4 regions of the Rhodovibrio salinarum DSM 9154 genome follow, and region 1 is predicted to be linked to each of the others. Evidence: riboswitches for the same ligand, from Rfam matches in the RefSeq annotation. Region 1 holds a riboswitch; each other region holds the start of a gene.
The links. Region 1 has a riboswitch for cobalamin ahead of RHOSA_RS0110985 (HupE/UreJ family protein). Riboswitches for the same ligand answer to the same signal wherever they lie in the genome.

Region 1 (4,394 bases):
GTCGCGATCATCATGACGTTGATCGGTGCGCTGCTGACCGCGCTGGTGATGGCGCGGGAGTGGGAGCGCGGGACGATGGAAGCGCTGTTTGCCACGCCCGTGCGGCCCGGCGAGGTCGTGCTGGGCAAGCTGCTGCCCTATTTCGTGCTTGGTATGGGCGGCATGGCGCTCTCGGTCGCCATGGCGGTCTGGCTGTTCGAGGTGCCGTTGCGTGGGTCGTTGGGTCTATTGATCCTGACGTCCGCCGTCTTCATGGCGAACGCGCTTGGCATGGGGCTGTTCATCTCGACCCTGACACGCAGTCAGTTCGTCGCCGCCCAGGCCGCGATCATGGCGACCATGCTGCCGGCGATCATGCTTTCGGGCTTCATCTTCGACATCTCCGCGATGCCGGGTTGGGTGCAGGCGATCACCTACCTGGTCTCCGCGCGCTATTTCGTGTCGATCCTGCAGACCCTGTTCCTGGTCGGGAACGTTTGGCCGCTGATCTGGCCGAACCTGGCTGCGCTTGCCGGCTTTGCGGTGCTTCTGATCGGAATTGCCGTGCTGCGCACCCGCAAGAGTCTGGAGTAGCGGCGATGTGGGGACGGCTCGCTGCGCTTGTTGTGAAGGAATTCCGGGCGATCTGGCGGGACCGCCGCAGCCGCGCGGTCCTGATCTTGCCGCCGCTGGTGCAATTGCTGATCTTCGCTTATGCGGCGACCTTCGACGTCGACAATGCGCGGCTGGCGATCCTGAACCAGGATATGAGTGCGGAGTCCCGGGATCTGGTCGCGCGTTTCACCGCCTCCGATGGCTTCCGCCCGGTCGCGCGTCTGGACCATGTTGACGAGATCGCCCCGACGATCGACGAGAAAAGGGCGCTTGCCGTGCTGCACATCGGTCCCGATTTCGCCGCGGACCTGAAGGGCAGTGGGGCGGCCGAGGTACAGCTGATCCTAGACGGCCGGCGGGCCAATTCCGCGCTCGTGGTCCTTGGTTACGCGGATGAGATCGTTGCGGGGTTCGTCCGTGACCAGGGTGAAACCGCAGGGGCCGCTGGCCCGCCGGCGACGCTGGTCAGCCGGGCATGGTTCAACCCGAACCTGAAAAGTCAGTGGTTCATCGTGCCTGGGCTAGTCGGAACCCTGACGTTGGTGGTCACGATGGTCGTGGCCGGGTTGTCCGTCGCCCGGGAGCGGGAACTCGGCACCTATGAGCAGCTCATGGTCACGCCGCTTCGACCGGTCGAGGTGCTGATCGGCAAGATGGTCCCCGCGCTTTTGATCGGCCTGTTCGAGGGCGCGGCGATCACAGCGATCGCGATCTACTGGTTCCAGGTCCCGTTCCGCGGAGACCTAGCCTTACTCGCGCTCGCGCTTGTCCTGTTCCTGATCTCATCGGTCAGCGTCGGATTGATGATCTCGGCCTATGCGCGTACCCAGCAGCAAGCGATCGTGGGCGCGTTCCTGTTCCTGATGCCGGCCATCATTCTGTCCGGGTTCGCGACCCCGATCGACAACATGCCGACGTTCGTCCAGTTGCTGACCTACGCCGATCCGCTGCGCTACATGCTGGTGATCTTGCGCGGACTGTTCCTGCGGGATCTGCCGGTGGAACTCGTCCTGCAACAGCTTTGGCCGATGCTGGTGATCGCGGTGGTGACCGGTGTGGTCGCGGTCTGGCTGTTTCGCAAGCGCGTCCAGTAAGCTGCTTTAAAGCACGCCTCAGCAGTTGGCTGTCCGGACAGAGTCGGGTTGCTGGCTTCACGGTGCTGTCAGAACGGGCCCGCGCCAGCCAGCAACCGGCCAGCGCGGGCATTTCTTGAAGATGGCCTTAGACAGTGCCGGCGAGCAGAAGCAGTCCGGCACAGGATGCGGCGGCGCCGGTCACGCGCATGAGTTTGGCGCCCGAGTCGAACCGGGCCAGAGCATACCCGGCCAGCAAGCCCGCGCCGTGCAGCAGGGCCGTCGCGAGAACGAAACCAAGCCCATAGGTGATCCCGGAAGCGGCCACGGGCATCTCCGCCCCGTGCGCATGCCCGTGGAAAACGGCAAACACGCCGACGACAGCGATGGCGAGGATGGATGGCAAGGCCCGGCCACTGGCGACGATGGCGCCCAGCACCACCACGGAGAGGACGATCGCGAGCTCGACGAGCGGCAGCGTAATCGCCGCGGCGCCGAGCACACCGCCAACCACCATCATACCGACGAAACTAGCCGGCACGGCCCAAGTGGCGCGACCTCCCATGTGGAAAGCCAGCAGGCCGACCGTCACCATTGCAAGAACGTGATCCAATCCACCGATCGGGTGCAGGAAGCCGGTTGTAAAGCCGCCCGTGGTCATCGCCCCAGTGTGCGCAGTTGCGCTGGAGGCGGTCAGGACGGTTGCGAGAAAAGCGAGTAGAAATCTCATAAAGTCTCCTTTCGGCGCCCACCGCGCCGTTGGTCTGAGGTCGGTCGTTTGAGTGCGGTCGGTCTCCTGGCTGAGGATGTTGCCGCGCTCGCCTTCCCAGCACGATGCCAGTGGCCTGATGAGCGTGGTTTCGTCCAACACAGTGGCGGGGGCCACACCGGACTTGCACCGGTTTCCCGTTCGCAGGGTGCGAATACCGCGTGGAAGAGGGTACCGACCGTTAATGACTTCGAGCAAGCATCCCGACCGATTTTTCGCTCGGGCGGATCAACTCTGATTCGGGCTATATCGCCTATTCGAAAGACGCACGCGGGTAAGTGTGGTCGCGGCAGTGGTGTTCTGATTGTTGCCACGCAACTGAGCTCTTGTACCTGCGCCAGCCGGCCCAAACCTACACCGGGTAAGATAGATGCACGGTGATGAAGAGGAGCGGTCCGGTGCCCACGCACAACCGCGATATCGCGGCGAAGTTCGACGAACTGGCGGATTTGCTCGAAATTCAAGGCGCCAACGTTTTCCGGGTGCGCGCCTACCGCAACGGCGCCCGGACCCTCCGCGATCTGCCGCACAGCGTCGTCCAGCTATTGCGTGACGGCACGGATTTGACGGAGTTACCCGGGATCGGCGCGGATTTGGCGCAGAAGACCCGCGAGATCGTCGAGACCGGCGAACTCAGCGACTTACAGGAAATCGTTCAGGACGTCCCGGAAAGCCTGATCGATGTGATGGGTATTGCCGGTCTCGGGCCTAAGCGGGTCAAGACGCTCTACGAAGCGCTTGGCGTGCGGGACCTGGCCGGTCTGAAGAAAGCGACTGAGTCCGGTGAAATTCAAGACCTCTCCGGGTTTGGTAAGAAGACCGAGCAGAACATTCTGGAGGAGCTGGCGACCCGTGGAAGTGGTGAGAAACGGTTCCGGCGCCGGGATGCCGAGGAGCTTGCCGAACCGTTGATCGAAATGCTGCGGCAGATCGACGGCGTCGACCAGGCGATCATTGCCGGCAGTTACCGGCGCCGGAAGGAGACGGTCGGCGATCTCGACATCCTGCTGAGCTGTTCGGACGCCGGCCCGGTGATGGACCGTTTCGTCGCTTACGACGACGTCCAGCGCGTGCTCTCGCACGGACAGACACGGGCGAGCGTGGTGCTTAAGGGTGGCCTGCAGGTCGATCTGCGGGCGGTTGCGCGGGAAAGCTATGGCGCCGCGCTGCACTACTTCACCGGCAGCCAGGCGCACAATATCAGGGTTCGCCAACTGGGCCAGCAGCGCGGCCTAAAGGTCAACGAATACGGCGTTTTTGAAGGCGAGACGCGGGTTGCCGGCAGGCGCGAGGTCGAGGTGTTCGAGGCCGTCGGTCTGCCCGAGATCGTGCCCGAGCTGCGCGAGGATCGCGGCGAGATCGAGGCGGCGCAGACTGACAAACTGCCCGATCTTGTCACGCTCGACGACATCTGCGGCAACCTCCACAGCCATACCGACTGGTCCGACGGAGCGGGCACGCTGGAGGAGATGGCCCAGGCGGCGAAAGCGCGTGGCTTGAGCTACCTGGCGATCACCGACCATTCCAAGGCGGTACGGGTTGCCGGCGGCCTGGACGCCGACCGGCTGGCCCGGCAGATCGACGCGATCGACGACCTGAACGAGTCGCTCGACGGTATCACCCTGTTGAAGGGGATCGAGGTCGACATTCTGGAGGACGGGACGCTCGATCTGCCGGACGCGGTCCTCGCGCGCCTTGATTTGACCGTCTGTTCGATCCACAGCCGGATGAACCTGTCTGGCGATAAGCAGACGACCCGGGTGCTCAAGGCGATGGAGAACCCGAACTTTACCATCCTGGGCCATCCCACCGGCCGGTTGCTGGGCGAACGGGCAGGCTACCAGCTCGACATGGAGCAGGTGATCGCCCAGGCCTCCCAGGGTGGCCACGTGCTGGAGATCAATGCCCAGCCGGCGCGCCTCGACCTGGACGATACGCACGCCAAGATGGCGCGTGAG
Region 2 (4,394 bases), 1.5 Mb from region 1:
CGCACCGTCCCACACGAAAATCCGTTTCATCTGCAAATCCTCCTGATCTTGCATCTTGGTTTTGCCGCAAGGCGGGGAGCGGGAGCCGCACCCAGGCGGCTCCCGCGACGGCCCACACGGCGGTGCGGGGGCAGAGGCTTAGCGGCACCCGCCGCGCTTGTGGCCGTCGAACCGCGATCCACGCGGCCCGTCACGCCAAGAGGATCGGTCGGGGCGCATATCCTGCAGTTCCGCTTCGCTCACCTGGCCATCGCCGTTCGCATCCGCCCGCGCGAACACCCGATCGGCGAAGGAGGTCACCTCGATCGCCTGCAACACCTCGTCATCGTTGGCGTCCAGACGGCGGAACAGGAATTCGGCGCGGCGGTCGTCGTTCGGACGGCTACGCTGCATAGCCGGCGCGGCGCGGGCCTGGTCGAATTCGTCGGGCGACAGGGCGCCATCACCGTTCTTGTCCAGCTGATCGAAGCGCGCTTGCGCCATTGCCTGGCGACGGTCGTCCAGGCCGTCTTCGAACTCATCCTCGCTGACGATCCCGTCGCCGTCGGCGTCCATCGCCGTCAGCTGCTCCTGCACGAAAGCGTGCAGCTCGTCCCGGGTCACCGCACCGTCGTCGTTGGCGTCGGCCGCCGCGAAGAAGGGGGGAACCGACGGCCGGCCGAACGCGGGCATCGCGGCCTGCGCCTGCAGCGCGACCCCAGCGGCGCCGACGGCCACGGCGAGGGCGAAGGTGCTGGTGAGCCATTTGGTCTTGCGGGTCATGCTCGTCTCCTGCTGTTGGCTGGGCCGTCATGGTCTGGCCCGTTGGCTTGCAGGACTGAGATGACGCCGATCCCGGGCTCACCGCCAGCTTTGGTGTGTAACGCTGTGTTTCAGACCGCAGGGGTTGAAACATCCTGTTACAAATCGCCGCCTGCACGGCCTGCCGCAGCCCCCTACTCTCACCCGAGCCGAAGCACTTGGAGACCCCGACCGTGGCGAGCGACCCTGCCCCGCATATCCTTGTCGTGGACGATCACCGGGACATCCGGGACGGCCTGCGCCGCTACCTGACGCGCGAGGGCTTGCGGGTCTCCGCGGCCGCTGACGGCGCGGAAGCCAGGTCGCTCCTGAACGGACACGCAGTCGACCTCGCCGTGCTCGACATCATGATGCCGGGGGAAGACGGCCTGAGCCTGTGCCGGCACGTCCGCGATCATCTCGACCTGCCGGTGATCCTGCTGACGGCGAAGGAGTCCGAAACCGACCGCGTGGTCGGGCTGGAAGTCGGGGCGGACGACTATGTCGTGAAGCCGTTCAGCCCACGCGAACTGTTGGCGCGCATCCGTTCCGTGCTACGGCGAACCCACGCCTTACCGCCGCAACGCGGCAGCGCCCGCGGCCACCGCGCGCACTTCGGCGGCTGGGAACTGGATGCCGCACGCCGCGAGGTCACCACGCCCACCGGTCGGGTGGTCAGCTTGAGCGACAGCGAGCACCGCCTGCTCGTCGCTTTCCTGACCTACCCACAAACGGTGCTGTCGCGCGAGCAACTGCTGGACCTGGTGCACGGCCGCGACACGGAAGCGTTCGAACGCTCGGTCGACATCCTGGTCAGCCGCCTGCGCCGCAAGATCGAAGCCGATCCCAAGCGCCCGCAGCTGATCCAGACGTCCCGCGGCGGCGGCTATCAGTTCGCGCAGGAGGTCACATGGTCATGACCCACTGGCTGCCCACAAGCCTGACCGGCCGCCTGGTGTTGGCGGTCGTGGTGGCAGTGGTGGCCGCCCAGGCAGTCGCGGGGGTGATCCTGTTGCGCGAGCAAAGGCACGTGACCCGTCACGTGGTCCGTGCCTTCACCCTCGACCGGGTGCCTGGAATCGCGCAGTTGATCTTGCCGATGTCGCCGGACCGGCGCGCGGAAATCCTGCGCGTGCTGAACAGCAGCACGACCCGCTACACCCTTGCCGACACACCGCTGGCGGAGACGGGTGAACGCGACCTGCGCTTTCAGGCACGACTACAGCGCGCGATGCCGCCGGCGATCGTCGATGTGCGCGCGACCATCCGCAGCGTCCCGGAACGTGGTCGGGGTCGTTACGGCACGCCGCTGCCCGACGGCGATGTCCTGACCCTGTCGCTGCACCTGCCGGACGGCCGTTGGCTCAACATCGAACGCGTGCTGCACCCACCGATCCCGGAGATGATCTGGCCGATGGCCCTGTCGCTCGGCCTTTCGGCGATCGCGGTCGCCGTGGCCGTCGCCCTGGCCGTGCGGCGGATCGTGCGGCCGTTGGCAACATTGTCCGACGCCGCCGACCGGCTTGGCCGCGGCGAAAATGTCGGCCCGCTGCTGGAAGAGGGCCCGGCCGACGTGCGCCGCACGACCCACGCCTTCAACGTGATGTCGGAACGCCTGACCCGCTTCGTCGCCGACCGCACGCGCATGCTGGCGGCGATTGCCCACGACCTGCGCACGCCGATCACCGGCATGCGGCTGCGCGCCGAAATGATCGACGAAGCCGAAACGCGCGAACGCATGCTGGCCGGCTTGAACGACATGGCGGAGATGACGGAAGCGGCCCTGACGTTCGCCCAAGCCGATGCACAGGAAGAAGACAGCCGGCGCATCGATCTTGCCAGCCTGGTCCAGAGCATCTGCGACGACTTCGCGGACGCGGGCGAAGCCGTGCGTTTCCAGGGGCCCGATCGGCTGGATGCCATCTGCCGCCCGACAGCGCTCAAGCGGGCCGTGCGCAACCTGATCGTCAACGCCGTGCGCTACGGCCAGGCGGCCGAGGTGACGCTGACGCACACCGCGACGGCGATCACGCTGACGATCGCGGACGATGGCCCCGGCCTGCCCGAAGATCAGCTGGAACGCGTGTTCGACCCGTTCGTGCGCCTGGAGGAGTCCCGCAGTCGGGAGACCGGGGGCAGCGGCCTCGGCCTGTCGATCGCGCGCAACATCGCCCGCGCCCACGGCGGCGACGTCACGCTCGCCAACCGCCCGGAAGGCGGCGCGGAAGCCCGGCTCACCCTGCCGCTTTGAAGCCAACTCCGGGAAAGGCCAGCCCCTCAGCCACCGCCCAGGGCGCAGCGCTCATCCGGGCCGACGGCTAACCGACCGGCGTCGAGACGCATGCGCCCGCGCGCGTGGATGCGCGGCCGTTTCGGCCAGCAGTTCGGCAACCCGATGGGCCCGACCCGAGGCACTGGACATCGGGGATTTGGCCAGCAACTGCCGGGCGGCAATCGCTGGATCAAGATCGGCCGGCAGTTCGAGCAGCCAGCCGATCAGAAAATCATGCGCGGTGTGCGCCGGGTCCAACCCGCCACGCTCCTGCAGCACGGCCGTCATCAGGCCACCCGGATCGATATTCTGATTGTCGTTGCTCACGTGCGGCAGAGCAGACGGCCGCGGATCACCCGTCACTGGGCGCGTCATCGACGATCCTTTCTCCCGGATGGTCCCGTCCGGGCAAGAGGTTGAGATTTTGCGGAAAGGACCGGTCTCCCGGCTTGCGGCTGCTGGCGCGGACGGTTCGCCTTCCCGGGGCACGCCCCAGTGGCTGATTGAACCGCCGCTTGCCGCTCACGGTCGCGGGCACGGCTCCGGAATTGCACCGGATTCCCTGTTGCGCCGCTTGGGCGCAACATCCCTTCCAAGAAAAGCATAGTAGTTTGCTGCGCAATTCTCCGCAACATTTTGATTCCACGCCGCAACGACCTTCGGCCCTGGGCGCGCGATCACAGCACTCTCTTAATCGCCTTTGCACAGGCCGCCGATCAAAGAGCGAATTTAGATTATTATTGTCCTAGGTCCTCCAGAATATCGTCGAACCGAGCTTTCGCCCGTTGGGGAAGATCGGCCGGGAGTTCTGGACGGGCGACATCCGTCTCGCCGACGCGGATCAACATCACCATCCCCATCGCGAAGTGCGGCGAGCACTTCACGCCGTAAAAACCGGGCTGATCCAGCGTGATGCGGATCTCCTCGTTGATCTGCCCCTTGAAACCCGCGTAGCCGGACGGCACAAAGCCATCGATGCTCGCCGCGTTGTGGCCCCCTTGGGCGGCGATGAACTGCACGGTGTCACCGGGCGCGATTTCCAGATAGGCCGGCTCGTACACCATCGCACCAGCGTCTCCGCGGGTCAGCATCTTGACCTCGTGCACCTCGGCCGCGACCGGACTGGTCAACAAACACGCGGCGGCGACGATCGCCATGAATCGCATCAAGCAACCTCCTTAGATTCCTGAGATTGGGGGAGCGGGTCTTTGAAACGGATGGCCAGGGCCCCATCCGAAGGGTCGCGGCGAATACTCGCCTGAACGCCGAAGGCATCCCGCAGGCTGCTTTCCGTCAGCACAGCCTCCGGCGGGCCTTCCGCGATCAGGGCCCCATCCTGCAA
Region 3 (4,394 bases), 890 kb from region 1:
CTGGCTCGATATCTGGGCGCAGCCGATCCGGCTCGATCCGAATTGGAACGGTGGCGACTACTACGGCGGCGACCGGCCGAAGGCGGGTCTGGCCGCCGCGCTCAAGACGGTGACCCTGCACGCCCAGAACTGGCCCTGGGCGCAGAAAGCCTTTGGACGTAAGTGGGCGGCCAAGGACGCGGACCCTGCGAAGTCGTTCGACAATCGCTATGCGGTCGAAGCCGCCCTGGACAAGGTGGCCAAGGACCGCGCGTCATCCGCCGACGCCAATCACTTCCTTTATCTGGTCAAAGCAAACCAGCTGTTCATCGCCGGCGATGCCGAGACGCCTGAAGCGGGTCTGAAGGCGATCGACGCCCCGACCCTGATGCTGCAGGCGCAGGGCGATCTGGTGTTCTTCCCCGGTCTTGCGGATCAGACACAGCAGATGATCGAGAGTGACGGCACACCGGTGGCGCGTGCCCAGATCCCGGGCGATCGGGGACACCTGAACGGGGTGCTGAACATCCAGAGCCAGGCAGAGAAGATTCGCGACTTCCTGAACCGCACGGTTGGGGAATAGCGCGCCCCATCGAGGAACCTGGCGTGTTTGCGGCCGCGCCGCCGTCGTTGTGATCGTCGTGGCGCTTGAACGCAAACGGGGCGGCACCGCCCCCATCGGTGCCGCCCCGTTTTTTTTGGTGGTAACGGATCATCGCTCGGAGCCGTGAAGGCCCCGGCGTCCGGGAGAGACGTCTACATCATTTCCTTGGCGTGATCCGGCGCCATGACGGTGATCTCGACCTCGACCTCGCCGGCTTTGGCGAATTCCAGATGCGCGTGGAAGCTGTCGCCGGCGCGCAGCACCCGCTGAACGTTGTTGAACACCAGGTGCACGCCCTGGGGGTGCATCGTGATCGCCTGACCCGGCTTCAGGTTGACGGCCTTGAGATCGCGCATCTCCAATTCGCCGTCTTCGGAAATCGACTGCGCCTGGATCACGGCGTCGTCGGCGAACGGCAATTCCGCCCCAACCAGCTTGTCGGTCGTCTCGCCTTCGTTCCACATGGTCATGTAGACCTCGATGCCGTCGGACATCGACGCGGTGGCGACGGTCCAGCCGTGGCTGACCTTGATGCCGTGCTTGGCGGTCACTTCCCCCTCGTGGTGCGCGCTTGCCGGCGCGAGGGCGGCGAGGGTCAAAGCGGCCGCGATGATGAATTTCTTCAGCATGTCTTTTCCTTTCCGAGGCCCTCCGCCTCGCGTGTGTATTGGCTTGCGTCGACCGGCAGGTCTCCTGGCTTACGGGTCGTTGCCGCCCCTCTGCCTTCCCAAGGTCGTGTCCGGCCCCCAGCTTGCGCTGTTCTAGGACACGTGCCTCAGTGGCGTTCGCGGGAGGCGGCTCGCCGATCACAGTTGCGGGGGCAGCGCCGGCCTTGCACCGGCTTCCCTCGGATCCCCGTTGTCGGGAACCGTCGACGCTAACGAGGCTAGCCAAGCCCGACGTTATGAACAACCACGCAGAGCGGCGCGCGACACCCTTTCCAACCCGTGTTTCGAACGAAAGTCTGATCGGATAGCCGTCGGTAGGCCCATTCGGTTTGGATATTGGGTGTCATTTTGGTCCGGTCTTCGTGATTCTCAGTTCTTTATGATTCATTGGGGTGAATATAAATATTTATTGGATTAGACGTGCGCATATCATAATTATTTTGATGTTCTGTGAGCGTGGTGTGTCAGATATTGCTTTCCCGTGATTCGGGTGAAGATAAATGAATGGATTTTTGGGGGCAGGTTTCAACCTGAAAATATGATTGGAAAAATGCTAGGAATGGTCCTGATAATTGACGACAACCCGCATATACGGGGGCATCTGCGTGCGGCTCTTGAGCTGGAGGGGATGCAGGTGTGTGAGCAGGACCCCTGCGACCGGCCAACCTCAGAAGTGCTTGAGCCCGTCTACACCGTGGTCTTGCTCGATGTCGTGATGCCGGAGAAGGATGGCTTCGAATACCTGCGCGATATACGCCGTATGTGGCCCAATCAACGGCTGATCGTCTATTCCCATGGGTTGGACGAGTATCCGCAGTACGCGGTCAAGCTAGGCGCGGACGCCGGGTTCGACATCAGTCAGCCGGCCAAGTTGCGCCAACTCGTGGAGACCGCCCGCCGCATGGCGTGCGAAGCGCAAAAATCTGAGTGAGCTTGCGTGGGCGGTCTGAACAGGATGTGTCCAGCCAACCGGCTGAGTAGACCTCGATCTACCGCATCAATTGCAGGCGTCGTCCGAATGGCGGTTAAACAATGAGAAATAGATGCGTCTGCACTTTATCATGTCGCGTTTTCGCGTGACACTGGCAAGCGCCGCGCATCAATGCGGTGCCGGGACTGACCGCTAAACGGGGGCGTATCATGATTGCCGACTTCCTGCGCAAGGGGCTTGACTGGGCGCGGGCCTTCTTCTGGGTCTCCGATTCCGACGAGGAACAAGGCCAGGCCGCCCAGGGCACCGCACGCGCGCAAGGCGTAGCCGATCAATCCGCAACGTCGCACGGCAGCAGTGCGGCAAGCCGGTCAAGCGGTCAACGCCGCTCCGCTGCGGAGAAGACCTCCACCAGTAAGCGCGGTGCGACGGGCACGAAGCGTACGACGACCAAGAGTTCCGCTACGAAAAGCGGTGCCGCCAAGAGTGGCAGCGCGAAGACGGCGGCCAAGGGTGGGGCGCAAAATACAGCCAAGAGCGCGGGGTCGAGCACATCGGCAAGCGGCTCGGCATCCCCAAAGGATATTACGGACATCAAGGGGATTGGCCCGGCGATGAAGACCAAGCTGGCCCAACTCGGCATTACCAGTTTCGCCGATCTGGCTGGCGCGGATGCGGATCGCGTGGCCAAGGACCTGGACTCGCGGACGATCACCGCGGAGCGCGTGCGCGGCTGGATCGCGGAAGCCAAGAAGCACAGCTGATCGCCGCTTTCGACAGCCGATTGGTCAAAATATAACGACCCGGCACCCAGACTGGATGCCGGGTCGTTGTGCAACCGCGCGTGATCGCACCGACCTTGGAGCAAGAGCCCCAGGCAAGATGATCCAAGCTTGCCCGGTCTTGCTCTAGCCGATCCGTTCGATCGTCTTGGCTTCCAGGCCCTTGGCGCCCGGTCCCGGGGTGTAGCGGACACGGTCGCCCTCGCTGAGGCGGTCGATCCCGGCGGCTTGAACCGTGTCCTTACCGACGAAGATGTCGTCGCCGCCATCATCCGGGATGATGAACCCGAATCCCTTTTCGGGCTTGAAGAACTTCACCCGGCCCGCGGCCTTGTTGGGATCGACGCCCGGTTCGCGGCGTGGCGGTTCCAGCGGTTCGGGCGCGCGCGGAGGTTGCTGCGCCTGCGCTGCCGGTGCAGCCGAGGACTGGCTCGGGCGTGTTGGCGGCGCCTGGCGCGGGCGTTGCGCGGCCGGAGAATTCTGCTTGGCCGCGTCGATCTCGATGGCCGCCAGCGCGCGACGCACCTCGTGCACGGCCGAGGAAAGCGATTCGGACGCGGCTTTCTCATCGACCATTTGGGCACATCGCTCGGTCGCTTCCCGCAGACGGTCCGCGAGCGGATTCCCACTGCGCCGGCCGGCTTCGACGGCCACGTCTTTGCCGCCCGCTGGTCCGGCATTGGGGCTGCTCCGGCCATCGCCATCGGATGTTGCCGCAGAAACGCTGGTAGCTGGGGCGGTGGGCACGCTTGGTGCGGTCGAAGCGCCCGGCGTGCTGCTAGGCGACACGCTGTCCGTCGTGGCACGAGACCGCGTGGTCAGGGTGCGCCGCGGCGTTGCGGCATCGTTGGCGGGCGCACTCACCGATGCAGTACTCGCAGGGCCGCTCTCGGGTGCATCGCCAGCAGCAGGGGCCGCCTGATGGCTCGTTGGCGCTGGCGATTGCGCCGGCTGTGCAGCTGGAGACTGGGCGACGGAGGCAGGCTCGCTCGGGCCCTCAGCCTCTTTCGCGCTTTCACCATCCAGATCGGCAACCGGCTGGCCCTCAGCTTCGGCCCGGGCGCGTTTCAGGATTTGGCTGACGGTGCCCTGGCTCACACCGTAGTCCTGCGCGATCTGAGCCTGCGTGGCACCCGCCTGCCGGCGGGCCAACAGCTTCGGCCATTCGCTGCGATCGATTTTACGTTTACGGGGCCCAGCCGCGCCATCGCCGCTGGCCGGCTGCGCGTTCGACGACAGACCATTACTCGACATTTAGCACATCACCCGCTTAAAGCGCGGAGCCTTCCAAACAAACTGTGAGGTGGATTGATGAGCCTTCGGAACCGGCTTACCTCTTCCCCCTTAATTATCGCATTCAGTGGCCATTTCAATGGGTATTTCCGTCCCACGGGCAGGCGAGGGCGGAAATTTATTATTCGAATCGCCGC
Region 4 (4,394 bases), 1.5 Mb from region 1:
TCCAGCGTCGCGCTCTTTATAACCTGAGTATCTTTATGGGTATTATCTGCTTTTCGCAGGTCAGGGGGTGCCCGGTTGCATCGCTGGCTTGCGGTGGATCAAGCGTGCCTAACCGGGCGCGTGCTATTCTAATCAACCCCGGTTTGGACCGCTGTACTGGTCTTGCGATTGCGCGCGATAGTCTCCTTGGCCGCCCCGCGTAATCGTCTGTTTTTCCAAGCTCCACCCGACAGTCAGGCGGCTATGAGGGGCAAGTGCGCTGGCAGTGGTGAGGTCTGTTCGACGGGAACGGGCGTCGCGCCAATACTATACCGGAATGGTCGGGCGCTTGTGCCGCGTGCGTGTAAGGACGCAGCAAACTGCTGTTTTTCGCGTCAGCGACGTGGTCGTGCTGCCGCCGGGCGTCGACGCCTCTTATTGGAAGTGTTCTAATTCTAGTGATGGGCGTGGGCCGAAGCCTGGGCCTTTGCCCATGGGTTTGCACATGAGGAGCACGTCACAATGACTCATCCGAAAAACCGGATGCCCACACGCCGCGGTTTCATCCGCCAAGCGTTCGCCGTTACGGCTGCTGTGGGGGCCGGCGGCTACACGCTGACGCGTGGGCACAACGCCAAGGCTCAGAAAGCACCGAAACAGGCGGTTCAGTATCAACCCGATCCCAAGGGCGATCAGCAGTGCACCAACTGCCAGTTCTGGATTCCACCGGAAGGCGGCCAGGACATGGGCGGCTGCCAGATCGTCGCCGGCGAGATTGATCCGACCGGCTGGTGCAACCTCTGGGCCAAGGCCTAGCCACCCGTGCCAACCCGCCTCGGGCGGGACGGTAGGGAATGGAATTTCACGTCAGGGGGATACGATGCGATATTTGATGAGTGCCGCTGGGGCGTTGGCTCTTGCAGCGGCCATGATGTCGGGGCACCCCGTAGCCGCACAAGATGGCGACATGGCGGAGATCGACGACGCTCAGCTGATCGAGCGGGCGAACGACCTGTTCGATCCGATCCCGACCGAGCCGCCGGAATTGGACGGCAACAAGGTCACGCCCGAACGGGTTCAGCTTGGCCGGATGCTGTTCTTCGATCCGCGCCTGTCGGCCAGCCACGCGATTTCCTGTAATTCGTGCCACCAGATGGGTCTGGGCGGCGACGACAACCAGCCGACCTCGATCGGTCACGGCTGGCAGCGTGGTCCACGGAATGCGCCCACGGTGTTCAACGCGGTCTTCAACACCGCCCAGTTCTGGGACGGCCGTGCGGAGGACCTGGAGCAGCAGGCCAAGGGGCCGGTCCAGGCCGGTGTCGAGATGGCCAACACGCCCGCACGCGCGGTCAAGACGCTGAAGTCGATGCCCGGCTACGTCGAGGCTTTCGGGGCGGCCTTCCCGGAGGAAGAGGACCCGGTCACGTTCGACAACATGGCGAAGGCGCTGGAAGCCTTCCAGGCCACGCTGCTGACCCCGAACTCGCCGTTTGACCGTTATCTTAAAGGTGAGACCGACGCGCTCACCGCCAAGCAGAAGCAGGGCCTGCAGGAGTTCATGAGCACCGGCTGCGTGGGCTGCCACAACGGCGTCAACATCGGTGGCCAGGGCTACTATCCGTTTGGCTTGATCGAGAAGCCGGGGGCGGACGTGCTGCCGCGTGACGACCGGGGCCGCTTCCAGGTCACCAAGACGGCGAGTGACGAGTACGTCTTCCGTGCCGCGCCGCTGCGCAACATCGCGATCACGCAGCCGTACTTCCACTCCGGCAAGGTCTGGAGCCTGGAGAACGCGGTGGCGCTGATGGGCGTGTCCCAGCTCGGCCAGGAACTGTCCGAGGACGAGATCGACCGGATCGTCGCCTTCCTGCAGTCGGTCACCGGCGAGCAGCCGCGTGTCGAATACCCGGTGCTGCCGGAAAGCACCAGCGAGACGCCACTGCCCGTCGAGTACGAGCAGGAGCCGTCGAAGCGGTAAACCTGGGCTGACGACCTAGCTGGATGAAGGCCGCCGGGACCCGGGTTCCGGCGGCCTTTTTGCACGCTGTCCCGGGATGCTGGGCGCGACCTTTCGAAGCTGGACAGTGTACGTGCAAGCCACTATCGTTTGCGTCGTTCGACGGTCCCCGCAAGGGGATAATTGGGAATTCGGTGCGCGGATGGCATCCAATGTCATTCGCAAGTCCGAGGCTGCCCCCGCAACTGTAAGCGGATTCGGGCGCTTCAACAGGCCACTGAGAGCAACCGCTCTTGGGAAGGCGAAGCGTTGACAAGCCGCGAGCCAGGAGACCTGCCGTCGCACAGAACCCCATTGAAACCGGCCGGGGTGCGCCGGAGGGAACAGGATGCGGGCACACTCATCTCTCGAATTTCGCGCATGCGCGCCGATCCTTGAAGGTCGGCGCGATTCTTATGCGTCTCCAGGCGTGAGCCCTGTCGCCGCATCGGGTTTCTATGCCATCGCACCTCCGCCGACATCCCAACCGGTGCGGAAGAGGCAGTCATGTGTGTGGTCTGAGTTTCTTAGCCTGCGGCTACGCTACGAGCGTTTTCGCAGGCGCAGTCCCCCTCTTGACTGAATAACGTTATATCATAACGTTCTATCCTCCCTAGATTCCGCCTTCAGATTGGAGTTCCCGATTCCCATGGTGCGACCTTCTATTTTCCTCGCCGCGGCGGCGGTCGCCGTTCCGCTCGCCATGACCGCGGCCGGCGCCGCGCAAGCGGCGGATACCAGCTATCCCCTGTCTCTCGACAACTGCGGCCGCGAGATCAGCTTCGATTCGCCCCCACAGCGGGTGGTTTCGCTCGGTCAGGCCGGTACGGAAATGCTCTACGCGCTGGGGCTCGGCGACAAGGTCGTCGGCACCGCGGTCTGGTTCAATCCGGTGCTCGACCGGTTCGAGAAAATCAACCAGCAGGTCGAGCGCCTGGCCGACAATGACCCGAGCTTCGAAAGCGTCGTCGCCAAGAGGCCCGAGCTGGTCACCTCGCAGTTCGAATGGCACGTCGGTCCGCAGGGGATCGTCGGGACGCGCGAGCAGTTCGCCGAACTCGGTATCTCAACCTACATCCTGCCCACCGATTGCGTCGGCAAGGACAACACCACCGGCGGCGACGGCACGCGCAACGTTCAGGTCACGACCGACCTGATCCACCGCACTGTCGGGGAACTCGCGCGGATTTTCGATGTGCCCGAAGCCGGTGACGAGGTGATTGCGGACCTCAAGACCCGCGAGCGCGATGCCCGCCAACAGGTCGAGCGGATCGAGCTGGACCAGGACGTATCAGCCGTCGTCTGGTTCTCCAGCGCGGAAATGGACATCGATCCCTACGTCGCGGGCCAGAACGGCGCGCCTGCCTACATGCTGAAGCAACTGGGGATCCGCAATGTCATCGACTCCAACGAGGAATGGCCGACCGTCGGCTGGGAGACGATTGCGCAGAAGAACCCGACGATCATCGTGATCGCGCGCATGGACCGGCGCCGGTTCCCGGCCGACGATTACAAGCGCAAACTCGAGTTCCTGAAGACCGATCCCGTGACCCGGCACATGGACGCGGTGCAGCAGGACCGGATCGTGATCATGGACGCCCATGCGATGCAGCCGACCCTGCGGCTGGTCAATGGGCTCGAAACGTTGGCCGACGCGGTCGAGTCGTACGAGCTGAGCAAGTGATTCGATCCGTACGTCAGATGGCAGTGGCAAGAGGTGCCGGCTATGGCACCCTTGCCTTGCTCCTGCTTGTCGTCACGTTTGCCCTCGGCGCGTCGATCGGCGAGACCCCGATCCCGGTCACGGTGGTTGGGCAAACGGTTGCCAATCATCTGTTTGGCGCGTCCTACGAATTGGATCCGATCGAGGCCGGGATCGTCTGGAACTATCGGCTCAGCCGGGCCGTGGTGGCGGCCTGCTGCGGCGCGGCGCTGGCGCTGTCCGGCGTGATCCTGCAGGCCCTGCTGCGCAACGCCTTGGCCGATCCCTACATCCTTGGCATTTCCGCCGGGGCGTCGACCGGGGCTGTGAGCGTCGCCATTCTCGGCATCGGCGGCGGCGCCATCTCCCTGTCGTTTGGCGCCTTCGTCGGGTCGCTCGCGGCCTTCGCCTTCGTGGCGTTGCTGGCCCGCGGGGCCGGGCGCGGCAAGGGCCAGATCATCCTGGCCGGCGTTGCCGGTTCGCAGCTTTTCAACGCCCTGACCTCGTTCATCGTCACCAAGTCGGCCAGTGCCGAGCAGGTGCGGGGGATCATGTTCTGGCTGTTGGGCAACCTCAGTGGCGTGCGCTGGCCCGACGGCGCACTTGCGCTGCCGGCCGCGGCGATCGGCACGTGCGTGTGCCTTTGGTACGCGCGCGCGCTCGATGCCTTCACCTTCGGTACCGATTCGGCCGCCTCGCTCGGCATCGCCGTCT

Region 2: another riboswitch for cobalamin. It lies ahead of RHOSA_RS0118130 (hypothetical protein); the one in region 1 lies ahead of RHOSA_RS0110985 (HupE/UreJ family protein).
Region 3: another riboswitch for cobalamin. It lies ahead of RHOSA_RS0115140 (copper chaperone PCu(A)C); the one in region 1 lies ahead of RHOSA_RS0110985 (HupE/UreJ family protein).
Region 4: another riboswitch for cobalamin. It lies ahead of RHOSA_RS25835 (ABC transporter substrate-binding protein); the one in region 1 lies ahead of RHOSA_RS0110985 (HupE/UreJ family protein).

What each region holds. Positions count from the first base shown of each region.
Region 1 is NZ_KI911559.1:2,376,364-2,380,757, forward strand. Features, by position in the region: gene RHOSA_RS0110975 (ABC transporter permease) at 1-573, shown strand, start outside; gene RHOSA_RS0110980 (ABC transporter permease) at 579-1,688, shown strand; gene RHOSA_RS0110985 (HupE/UreJ family protein) at 1,816-2,397, opposite strand; cobalamin riboswitch at 2,437-2,613, opposite strand; gene polX (DNA polymerase/3'-5' exonuclease PolX) at 2,835-4,394, shown strand, end outside.
Region 2 is NZ_KI911559.1:3,895,432-3,899,825, forward strand. Features, by position in the region: gene RHOSA_RS23505 (cytochrome b/b6 domain-containing protein) at 1-30, opposite strand, end outside; gene RHOSA_RS23510 (CREC-EF hand family protein) at 139-762, opposite strand; gene RHOSA_RS0118120 (response regulator) at 975-1,700, shown strand; gene RHOSA_RS0118125 (ATP-binding protein) at 1,697-3,031, shown strand; gene RHOSA_RS0118130 (hypothetical protein) at 3,083-3,427, opposite strand; cobalamin riboswitch at 3,470-3,658, opposite strand; gene RHOSA_RS0118135 (pseudoazurin) at 3,790-4,209, opposite strand; gene RHOSA_RS0118140 (ABC transporter ATP-binding protein) at 4,218-4,394, opposite strand, start outside.
Region 3 is NZ_KI911559.1:3,271,196-3,275,589, reverse strand. Features, by position in the region: gene RHOSA_RS0115145 (E22 family MetX-like putative esterase) at 1-562, shown strand, start outside; gene RHOSA_RS0115140 (copper chaperone PCu(A)C) at 736-1,212, opposite strand; cobalamin riboswitch at 1,249-1,471, opposite strand; gene RHOSA_RS0115135 (response regulator) at 1,811-2,182, shown strand; gene RHOSA_RS24410 (helix-hairpin-helix domain-containing protein) at 2,392-2,946, shown strand; gene RHOSA_RS24840 (cold shock domain-containing protein) at 3,091-4,218, opposite strand.
Region 4 is NZ_KI911559.1:3,900,745-3,905,138, reverse strand. Features, by position in the region: gene RHOSA_RS0118160 (high-potential iron-sulfur protein) at 502-795, shown strand; gene RHOSA_RS0118155 (cytochrome-c peroxidase) at 860-1,960, shown strand; cobalamin riboswitch at 2,086-2,294, shown strand; gene RHOSA_RS25835 (ABC transporter substrate-binding protein) at 2,628-3,662, shown strand; gene RHOSA_RS0118145 (FecCD family ABC transporter permease) at 3,680-4,394, shown strand, end outside.